Regions from separate parts of the Streptomyces gobiensis genome, predicted to be linked through region 2. Evidence: riboswitches for the same ligand, from Rfam matches in the RefSeq annotation. Region 2 holds a riboswitch; each other region holds the start of a gene.
What was found. A riboswitch is a leader RNA that binds a small molecule or an ion and turns the genes downstream of it on or off. The one in region 2 is predicted to bind cyclic di-AMP.
Positions count from the first base shown of each region.

Region 1: linked by a shared signal. The riboswitch ahead of test1122_RS16675 (C40 family peptidase) and the one ahead of test1122_RS14315 (M23 family metallopeptidase) in region 2 are both predicted to bind cyclic di-AMP.
Region 3: linked by a shared signal. The riboswitch ahead of test1122_RS08840 (LysM peptidoglycan-binding domain-containing protein) and the one ahead of test1122_RS14315 (M23 family metallopeptidase) in region 2 are both predicted to bind cyclic di-AMP.

Region 1 covers NZ_CP086120.1:3,550,107-3,553,375, reverse strand. Annotated here, with positions in the region: gene test1122_RS16680 (galactose oxidase-like domain-containing protein) at 1-1,134, shown strand, start outside; cyclic di-AMP (ydaO/yuaA leader) riboswitch at 1,317-1,481, shown strand; gene test1122_RS16675 (C40 family peptidase) at 1,490-2,668, shown strand; gene test1122_RS16670 (hypothetical protein) at 2,717-3,070, opposite strand; gene test1122_RS16665 (C40 family peptidase) at 3,268-3,269, shown strand, end outside.
Region 2 covers NZ_CP086120.1:3,074,201-3,077,469, reverse strand. Annotated here, with positions in the region: gene test1122_RS14320 (preATP grasp domain-containing protein) at 1-677, shown strand, start outside; gene test1122_RS14315 (M23 family metallopeptidase) at 825-1,913, opposite strand; cyclic di-AMP (ydaO/yuaA leader) riboswitch at 1,925-2,059, opposite strand; gene test1122_RS14310 (PP2C family protein-serine/threonine phosphatase) at 2,625-3,269, opposite strand, start outside.
Region 3 covers NZ_CP086120.1:1,926,442-1,929,710, reverse strand. Annotated here, with positions in the region: gene test1122_RS08855 (cytochrome P450 family protein) at 1-92, shown strand, start outside; gene test1122_RS26565 (transglycosylase family protein) at 305-1,117, shown strand; cyclic di-AMP (ydaO/yuaA leader) riboswitch at 1,384-1,530, shown strand; gene test1122_RS08840 (LysM peptidoglycan-binding domain-containing protein) at 1,534-2,181, shown strand; gene eno (phosphopyruvate hydratase) at 2,489-3,269, shown strand, end outside.

The sequences.
Region 1 (3,269 bases), 480 kb from region 2:
AATAACAATTACGACATCTTCCATCCGGGAAAGGAGGAGGTGGTGAAGAGGGGTGAGCGGCTAATCGACACCAAGATGCTGCCCCGGGAAGTCGACAGGCTGGCCACTTACCCGGCGGTGTTCGTGCTGCCGACAGCGGACACCAGCGGCACGGTCATCGCCCTCGCGGAAACCAACCGGGCCTGGCTGTATACCTATGACCCCAGCGAGGAGCAGCCGCTGCTTCTGGCACCCAGGTTGTATCCGATGCACACCCACGGCTCACGCAGTTACCCAACGTACGGCTCGATGGTCCTGCTCCCCCTCGAACCGGGCAATTCCCTTATGCGGGTCCTCGCCGTGGGCGGCCAGCATGAAGAGCACGAGGACCACCGCGACTTCTCGGACCGGCAGCCCTCCACCGCCACAGCGGAGATCCTTTACGTCGACACGGCCAAGAGCCTGACAGCGCAGCCAGGCTGGCAGAAGGCGCAGTCGATGCACCAGGCCCGGGTGCTGCCCGACGCCACCTTGCTCGCTGATGGGAAGGTCCTGGTCAGCGGCGGTGCGGGGATCGGCTGGGGCAACCAGAACCACGACCCGGTCCTCCAGGCCGAACTCTTCGACCCCGACGGGGAGACATTCACCGCCGCCGCGACCGCCGCTACCGACCGGCGTTACCACGCGACAGCTCTGCTTCAGCCTGATGGCACCGTCCTGAAGGCGGGCAGCACCGGTGGCTACGACACCTTCAAGGGCCATGACTGGATGTCCGTACACACGGACGCCGAACGGTACTACCCGCCTTATCTCTGGCGCGGACCTCGGCCCTGCACCCCCGACATCCCGGGACCCGCGACGCCAACTCTCCACTACGGCAAGAAGTTCACCTTCATCACCGAGGGGCTCGGTCTGGACGAGAATGCCCGGGTCGCGCTGATCCGCCTGGGCTCTACCACCCACGGCAGCAACATGGACCAGCGCTATGTATGGCTGGCGGTGGCGAAGCGTGAGCGGATTGAGGCCCGCTGGAGCATTGTCGCGACACCACCGGCCAATCCAGCGGCCGCGCCGCCGGGCGACTATTTGCTGGTGGTAGTGGACAGCTCCGGGGTGCCGTCACCGGGGAAGACGGTACGCGTACAGGCGGCCTGACCCGCTTATGCGTTCTGGGCCCCGCTACTTCCCGCTGGGAGTAGCGGGGCTTAGTCCCAGCGGTAGGTCGGGGAGTGGAATGATTTCGGGCGTATCGAACATCGGCCTTCCCAAGAGCCCCACAGACTTACTACGGTGCTCGGTCAAGGCGGCCCGCCCCCCGTCGGCGAAAGTGCCGGCACGGGCAGCCTCCGCCGAGTCCGGCCTGCGCCGGAGCCGGGGACCCAACTTACGTACCACCGGGGTGAATCGGGCCATACGCACCGCATACGGCGGCATACGACCCGTAGGGCAGCCTTCCCGCCCGAACCCGACAGCTAACCCGGTAGGCGGTCCACGGAAGGAGTCGCCGGTCTTGGCGTCGCATCGCAAGCCGCGCACCGGAACGCTGCAGTCCGCCACCGCCCGCCGTAGTGCCGTCGGTGCCACCGCGGCGGCCCTGGCATCCGTCACCCTGCTCTCGCAGAGCGCGAACGCCGCGCCCGAGGATGGGAAGCCCACGCTTGAGGAGACCCAGAAGAAGGTCGACGAGCTGTATCGGCAGGCGGGTGCCGCCACCCAGAAGTACAACGCGGCCAAGGAGAAAACCGACACACAGCGCAAGCGGGTCGACCGGATGCTGGACGATGTCGCCAAGCGCACCGACCAGCTCAATGACGCCCGCCGCACACTCGGCAGCTATGCCGCCGCGCAGTACCGCACCGGCGGGATATCCGAGACCGCGACCCTGCTGCTCTCCAGCGATCCACAGGGCTTCTTCCGCCAGACGCATGTGATGGACCGGCTGTCGGCCAGGCAGAAGGCGGCCGTTGGCGAGTACCAGAAACAGCACCGCGCCGCTGGGGAGAAGCGGGCCGAAGCGGCCGCGAGCCTGGCTGAGCTCACCGAGGCACAGCAGACGCTCGCCAAGGACAAGCGGGCCGTACAGGCGAAGCTCACTCAGGCGCGGCAGTTGCTGTCCGAGCTGACCGCCGAGGAGAAGGCACGGCTGGCGGCGATCGAGAAGAAGAAGCAGGAGGAGGCCCAACGCAAGGCGGCCGAGGCGGAGCGGCAGCGCAAGGCCGAGGCGAAGGCTGAAGCTGAGGCGAAGGCGGAGGCTGAGCGGAAGCGGCGCGAGGAGGCGGCGAAGGAGACCGAGGAGCCGTCGGCCCCGCCGAGTGATCAGCAGCCCACCGACTCATACGCGGCCAAGGCCGAGAAGGTCATCAGCTTCGCCAAGGGGGAGCTGGGCAAGCCGTATGTCTGGGGCGCCACCGGCCCCAACTCCTACGACTGCTCCGGCTTCACCCAGGCCGCCTGGCGGGCCGCCGGTGTCGAGCTGCCGCGGGTCACCTATGACCAGGTGAACGTTGGCACCAAGGTGGCCAAGTCCGAGATGAAACCAGGCGACTTGATCTTCTTCTACGACGACATCAGCCATGTCGGCATCTATGTCGGCGGCGGGCAGATGATCCACGCGTCCAAGCCGGGCGACGATGTGAAGTACGAGTCGATCGACTACATGCCCTTCCACAGCGCGGTGCGGCCCGCTTAGGACAGTCAATCGCCGGACGGGTCGCGTGGGGCCCGTCCGGCGAACCGCTCAGGTCCAGACCGTGGCGATGAAGATGTTCGCGGTCGTCAGCAGGCCGACGCTGCCCATGACGGCCGCCGGCACCTTCTCCTCGTCGCGTTTGACATAGACGAGCCCGAGGATCACCACCAGCAGCGCGAGCTTGATCGCGATTTTGAGGTTGTTCACCTCATGGCCGGCGGCCTGGTTCAGGCCGACCAGGATCAGGCCGGTGGCGAGCATGGTGAAGGCACCGTGCAGCATTCCCGGAGTTATCCGGGCCTGACCCGTGCCCATCACCTTCATCTGTGCGAAGAATCCGCCCAGCAGCGCGGCGATACCGATGATGTGCAGGGCGACGAAGATGTTGATGAGTACGTCCATAGGGCCGGAGCGTATCCGGGGCTCTAGCACACCCCTGTGGTCAGGTATGCCTCATTCAGCACTTCGGTCACGGATATACGGAACGCGGCGTGCTGTCTCTCCGGGTGAGGGACCTTCCACGCTCCGTACGATCGAAAGTGACCAGTGCCGGTCAACGGCCCCCCGGCTGGCGGTGTCCAGCTCTAGCCTCCCGGTGCAT
Region 2 (3,269 bases):
CGGAGATTGAGGAGCGGATCTCCGCGTATCTGCGGACGGCGGGTGATCTGCCGGGCGGGTGGGTCGTCGAGGAGTACATCGACGCGGCACTGGATGTGAGTGTGCAGGTGCTGGCGGAGCCCGGCGGGGCCCGGGTGCTGTACCACGGGATGATGCGCAATACCGAAGACGCCTATCGCGGGTACTGCTCTCCGCTGCCGGAGACGCCGGAGACGGCAGGCGAGGGGACTGACCGTTTGCTGTGGATGGGTGAACGGTTCGGTCACTACCTGGCCGAACATGGCTACTACGGGCACTGCTCGGTCGACGCCAGACTCACCGGGGACGGCCGTGTGTACGCCATTGAGAGCAATGTCCGCCGTACCGGCACCACCACTTTTGACGTGCTGGTTCACCGCTTGGTCCCGGATGCCCGTGTGGGTGGTGGGGCTGGTGCGCCGGGGCCCGTATGGGTCGCCGACTGCCGGCCGGGCGGCATGCCACGGGACTTCGGCCAGGCCGTGGCGCGGTTGCGCACGGGCGGCCTGGCGTTCGACCGGAAGCACGCGGAAGGTGCGGTCCTGCTCAACAGCGCCCTGGTGCCGGAGGGCAGGTGGTCGTATCTGGTCATCGGGGACAGCCATGAGCGGGTGCTGGAGCTGGAACGGGCGGTGCACGCGGAGTTGGGGCTGCGGTAGTCGCATCGGGCGGGCCCACGAAAGGCCGGCGGCCCTGGTGTCGGGGGGTGGTCCACCAGGGCCGCCGGGGCAGGCGTCGCCGTCCCGTCCCCTCCTGGTGCGGGACGGCGACGGGGTACAGGGGTACGGGGGATGAGGGGCGGCGGGCTAGACGTTGAGACCCTTGCCGCGTAGCCAGGCGAGGGGGTCGACGGGGTCGCCGCCGCCGGGGCGGACCTCCAGGTGGAGGTGCGGGCCGGAGGAGTTGCCGGTGGAGCCGACTCGGCCGATGGTGTCGCCGGTGGTGACCTTGCCGCTGGTCTTGATCATGGAGGAGAGGTGGGCGTACCAGATTTCGGTGCCGTCATCGAGCTCCAGGACAATGCGGTAGCCGTACGAACCGGCCCAGCCCGCTTCCTTGATGGTGCCGGTGTGCACCGCCTTGACCGGTGTGCCGCTGGAGGCGGTGAAGTCCTGGCCGGTGTGGTTGGCGCTCCACATGGAACCGGAGGAACCGTAGCCGGGCCCAAGTCCCTGGTAGGAGCTGAGCGGGAGGGTGAAGCTGGCGGCGAGCTTGCGCAGCCGCTCCTCCTCCGCCTTGCGCTTACGCTCCTCCTCGGCCTTCCGCCGCCGCTCGGCCTCCGCCTTGCGCTCCGCCTCGGCCACCTTGGCCGCCTCGGCGGCGGCCGCTTCCGCGGCCTTGGCGGCGGCCTCCGAGGCGGCGGCCTCCAGCGCCTGCTGGTCGGCGGCGGCCTGCTGCTGGTCGGCCTGCTGAAGTATCCGGGCCCGGAGTGCCTCGCCCGCGTCGGTCTGGCCCGCGGCGGTGTCCGCGCCGCTCAGCCCGGCCTGGGTGAGGGGGGCGGCGGCCACGGTCGTATCGGCCGCGTTGCCGTCGCTGCCACCGGACACAAGGTCGCCGACGCCGGGGAGATCGGCCATGTCGGGCAGTACGTCCGGCATGGAGACGGGCGCCTTGGGCTTGTCCTGCGCGGTGGCCATGCCGCCCGCGCCGATGGCCGCGACCATGCCGACACCGAGGACCGCGCCGCTGCGTCCCATGCCGCCGCGCTGCTTGCCTACGCGATGGCGGCCACGTACGGGGCGTATGGAGTCTTCGGTGGGATTCCACTCGTCCCAGGAATCACCGGCGGACGGGCCATAGGCAGCGTACTCACCGGACTCACCGGGTTCGCCGAACTCGCGGGGCTCATGGAGTTCGTTGTATGGAGCCTCGGGGGCAGGCCTGCTTGACGCCACGGGGGCGCTCTCCTTTCCTTCCTTCTCGCCTACCGGGTTAGCTGACGGGTTCGGAGCAGGAAGGTCTCCTACCGGCAACTTCCAGGGGAAGCTGCCCGATTCACCCCAAGGTGGTGGTTCCCCGGTTCCTTTGGTGCAGTTGTTGTGCCTGATAGTGCACTGTCAGGATTCGGCCAAGGCGCACGGTGCCGCCTCTTGCGACGGCAGTGACGACCGCGCTGCGTTATCGAACGTTAATAGACCCGGACGCTGGATTCCAAGTCCTCCTGGGAATAAGTAGCCACCGCCACCACGACTTTCCTCGCTCGGCCGGACAGAGTCGGGCATAACCACGAGTAAAATAAATCCAAGTCTTCCGCTTCTTAGCCAAGTTGTTATGCGGAGGGATTCGACTCAATCACGCTGGGTGATAGCAGTTGTGAGTCCGATGCGGTCCCGTCCATTCAGGGTGGGCACCAACTGACGGCTGCACGTCCGGCTGAAGGCGACGTAATGGGCCGTCACGGGGCGTGCCCTGGTGCGTTGCAGGGCACACCAGACCATGGCGCCATATGCCTTATGTGACCGCTCATCGTCATGTTGTGCGAGGGTTACGTTGCTCGGGAGGGTGCTTTCCCCGGTCCCTGCCCCAGCTACCGCTGGGGGTGCCCCCAGGAGGTGCCCCCACGCCCTGCGGAACGACTGCCCACAACGAACGACTGCCCACAACGGCTATGGGCGGTTGGCTACTGCTAGTAGGGCCATGTCGTCGGTGGGTTCGCCGGCTGTGTGTCTGGCCACGTCGGCGAGTAGCGCGTCCAGCAGGCCGTCCGGGTCGCGCTGGGCCCAGCCGCCTGTGGAGGCGCGGCGGGCCGGTTCGTAGAAGGCGCCGCTGGCGTTGCGGGCCTCGGTGAGGCCGTCCGTGTAGAGGAGCAGGGTCGCGCCGGGCGGGAAGGCGGTCTCATCGGTGCCGACCGGGACGGGCCGGTCGGCGTTCAGGTCTCCCAGGCCCAGCGGCAGCGCGGGCGTGGACGGCTCCAGGGTCCGTACGGTGCCGTCGGTGCCGTCGGTGCCGTCTGCGCCGTCGGCATACAGCAGCAGCGGCGGCGGATGGCCCCGGTTCACCAGCCGTAGCCGGTCGTTGTCGGCCACCTCCGCCAGTACGGCCGTGATGAAACCCTCGACGTACTCCACGCCCTCCCTGCGCTGCCGCTCCCGGAGCAGCGCGTGGTCCAGCCGGGCGGCGACCTGCTCCAGCGAGGTCTCCTGCTCGGCGGCCTCCCGGAAGGTGCCGATGGCCAGGGCCACCGCCCCGACCGCGCCCAGGCCCTTGCCGCGTACATCGCCGACGAGCAGCCGGACGCCGTGCGGGGTCTT
Region 3 (3,269 bases), 1.1 Mb from region 2:
TGGATCCAGGTGATTTGCGGTGGCGTGGCGGCCTCATCATGCGTGGACTCCGAACGCTGCCGGTGGAGTTCAGTACCGTGACCGTTGCGTGATCTCCACGACACTGACTTGTGATGACTGGTATTCGACGCTACGTTCGGCCGTCAGCCACAGAGTGCGGCTCTCACATGAGCTGTCACGCGAGCTGTCACATGAGCTGTTTACGAGAGGCGATCGCATGCGTTCCGGGACCGGCCGACACCGTCGACCTCGTCAGGCCCCTGCCATCTTCGTCACCGCAGGGGTGACCGGAGCGGGGTTCGCCATGCCGCTCCTTGGCGCATCCGGCGCCCAGGCCGCCGAAGCGGCGACCTGGGACCGGGTCGCCGAGTGCGAGAGCGGCGGGATCTGGAGCTCCAACGCCGAGAACGGCTACTACGGCGGTCTTCAGCTCACCCTGAGTACCTGGGAGAAGTACGGCGGCACCGTGTACGCGGACCGCCCCGATCTGGCCAGCCGTATGCAGCAGATCGCGGTCGCCGAGCAGATCCTCGCGGAGCAGGGCCCGGACGCCTGGCCGAGCTGTGCGGTAGGGAGCGGACTGGCCAAGGAAGTGGCCGACGGAGCGGTCGAGGTTCCGGAGGCCGTGCCCAGCGACGATCCGCTGTCGCCTGCCCCTACGCCCAGCCCCGACCGGCTGGAGACCGAGAGCCCTGCCGAGACCCCCGCCGAGACCCCCGCCGAGAGCTCCGCCGAGGACGGCGCCGTGGACGAGGGGCCGGGTGACGAGGGGGCCCAGCCGGGTGAGCCGGGACAGGACGGGGCCACCGCACCGGACCACCCGTCTCTGACGCCCGATCATCCCGCGCCCGGCAGTGCTGAGGGCACCGGCAAGCACCGTGGTGAGCCGGAGACGGAGCGGCCCTCGGAGAACACCGCCCGGGGGGCTGACCGCGTTGAGCGCGGTTCGGGTGATTATCGGGTCCAGTCCGGTGATTCGCTCTCGGAGATCGCCGAGCGAGAGGGCGTGCAGGGCGGCTGGCCCGCGCTCTACGCGGCCAATGAACCGGTCATCGGCGCCGACCCCGATCTCATCCTGCCGGGCCAGCGCCTCGATCTGGGGCAGCAAAAGGGTTAGTTGGGGCCAGACGGGCCAGATGTCCCATTGGCGAAAGTGTGACGCTACTCTCCCGATTGTTCCGGCGTGTCTTGGGAATCCGTATTGCCCAATACCCCTCCCGACCTGCGGTGATATTAGCTAATGACCGTCAACTCGCCCGAAATGATCGAAGTAGACGGTTATTGAATGATCTACGGCGCTGTGCTTACGGTCCTACCGGCTCGCTACTGCGGGCCCCGTCGACCGCCACGCCGAATCCTGCCGGTGGTCGAAGGGCCGTCGTTGTCGCGTCAGCGCCGTTGGCAGGAGCGGGGGAACCAGGTAAGTGCCGCTACGGCGGCTTGGGGTGAAGCCCGACGCGGTCGCGTCGGACCGGGCCACTCACAGCCCGAACCCGACAGCTCACCTCGCAGGCGTCGGTGAGGAAGAACGACATGCTGTTCACCGGCAAGGGCCACCACCGCCGTCCATCCAAGGTCGTGCGTGTCGCCACGCTGGCAGGCGTCACCGGGGCCGCTGTCGCTGCTCCGCTGATGGCTGCCACGGGTGCCCAGGCCGCCCCGGTCGACACCTGGGAGAAGGTCGCCCAGTGCGAGTCGGGCGGCAACTGGTCCATCAACACCGGCAACGGCTACTACGGCGGACTGCAGTTCTCGCAGTCGAGCTGGGCCGCCGCGGGCGGCACCAAGTACGCCCCGCGCGCCGACCTCGCCACCAAGGGTCAGCAAATCGCCACCGCTGAGAAGCTGCTCGCCATGCAGGGCCCGGGTGCCTGGGGCTGCGCCAGTGCGGGCAACCTCACCGCCGGCGGCCCCTCCGCCAATGTGAACCCCGGCGGCGGTTCGGCCAGCGGCTCGCAGAATCAGCAAGAGACACCGCCGGAGCGGCAGCAAACGCAGCCTCAGAACCCGCCGCAGCGGCCGCAGACCGGCTCCGGAAACTACACCGTGCAGAGCGGTGACACGCTCTCCTCGATCGCCGCCGAGCACGGCACCACCTGGCGGCGGATCTACGAAGCCAACAAGGCCACCGTTGGCCGCAACCCCCACCTGATCTTCCCCGGCCAGAAGCTCAGCGTCTGACAGTGCTCATCAGCGCTGCTCAGCGTCTGACGGGTCTGACGGGCCGACAGGTGAGAGCCCCGGCGCCCTCTGCGCCGGGGCTCCGGCGGCGTCTTTGGGCGGGGCTCCGGCCTTGTCCCACTATTGCGCTATTGCGCGATACCACCGTTCCGCTCGTTTCTTTATCAGCGGAACAAATCTTTATCGCCGTTCTGAGCTGCGGCTTCACACTCCCGACCCGTCCACGACACGGGCAGGAGCCCGCGTGTGGCCCAGCGGACCGTTAGAGTCTCGGAGCAGGAACCCAGATACACAGAAGGAGACCCTCGTGCCGTCCATCGACGTCGTCGTAGCCCGCGAGATCCTCGACTCGCGAGGCAACCCCACGGTGGAGGTCGAGGTCGGCCTCGACGACAGCAGCACCGGCCGTGCCGCTGTCCCGTCCGGTGCCTCCACCGGCGCCTTCGAGGCCCTCGAGCTCCGCGATGGTGACAAGGCCCGCTACGGCGGCAAGGGTGTCGAGAAGGCGGTCCTCGCCGTCATCGAGCAGATCGGTCCGGAGCTGGTCGGTTACGACGCCACCGAGCAGCGGCTGATCGACCAGGCGATGTTCGACCTGGACGCCACCGCCGACAAGTCCTCGCTTGGCGCCAACGCCATCCTCGGTGTCTCGCTGGCCGTTGCGCACGCCGCCTCCGAGGCCTCCGACCTGCCGCTCTTCCGCTACCTTGGCGGGCCGAACGCGCACCAGCTGCCGGTCCCGATGATGAACATCCTCAACGGCGGCTCGCACGCCGACTCCAATGTGGACATCCAGGAGTTCATGATCGCCCCAATTGGCGCGGAGTCCTTCTCCGAGGCGCTGCGCTGGGGCACCGAGACCTACCACGCGCTCAAGGCCGTGCTGAAGGAGCGGGGCCTGGCCACCGGCCTGGGCGACGAGGGCGGCTTCGCCCCGAACCTGGGCTCCAACCGCGAGGCCCTGGACCTCATCCTTGAGGCCATCAAGAAGGCCGGTTACGCCCCGGGGCAGGACATCGCGCTCGCGCTGGACGTCGCCGCTTCCGAGTTCTACAAGGACGGCGTCTACGAATTCGAGGGCAAGTCCC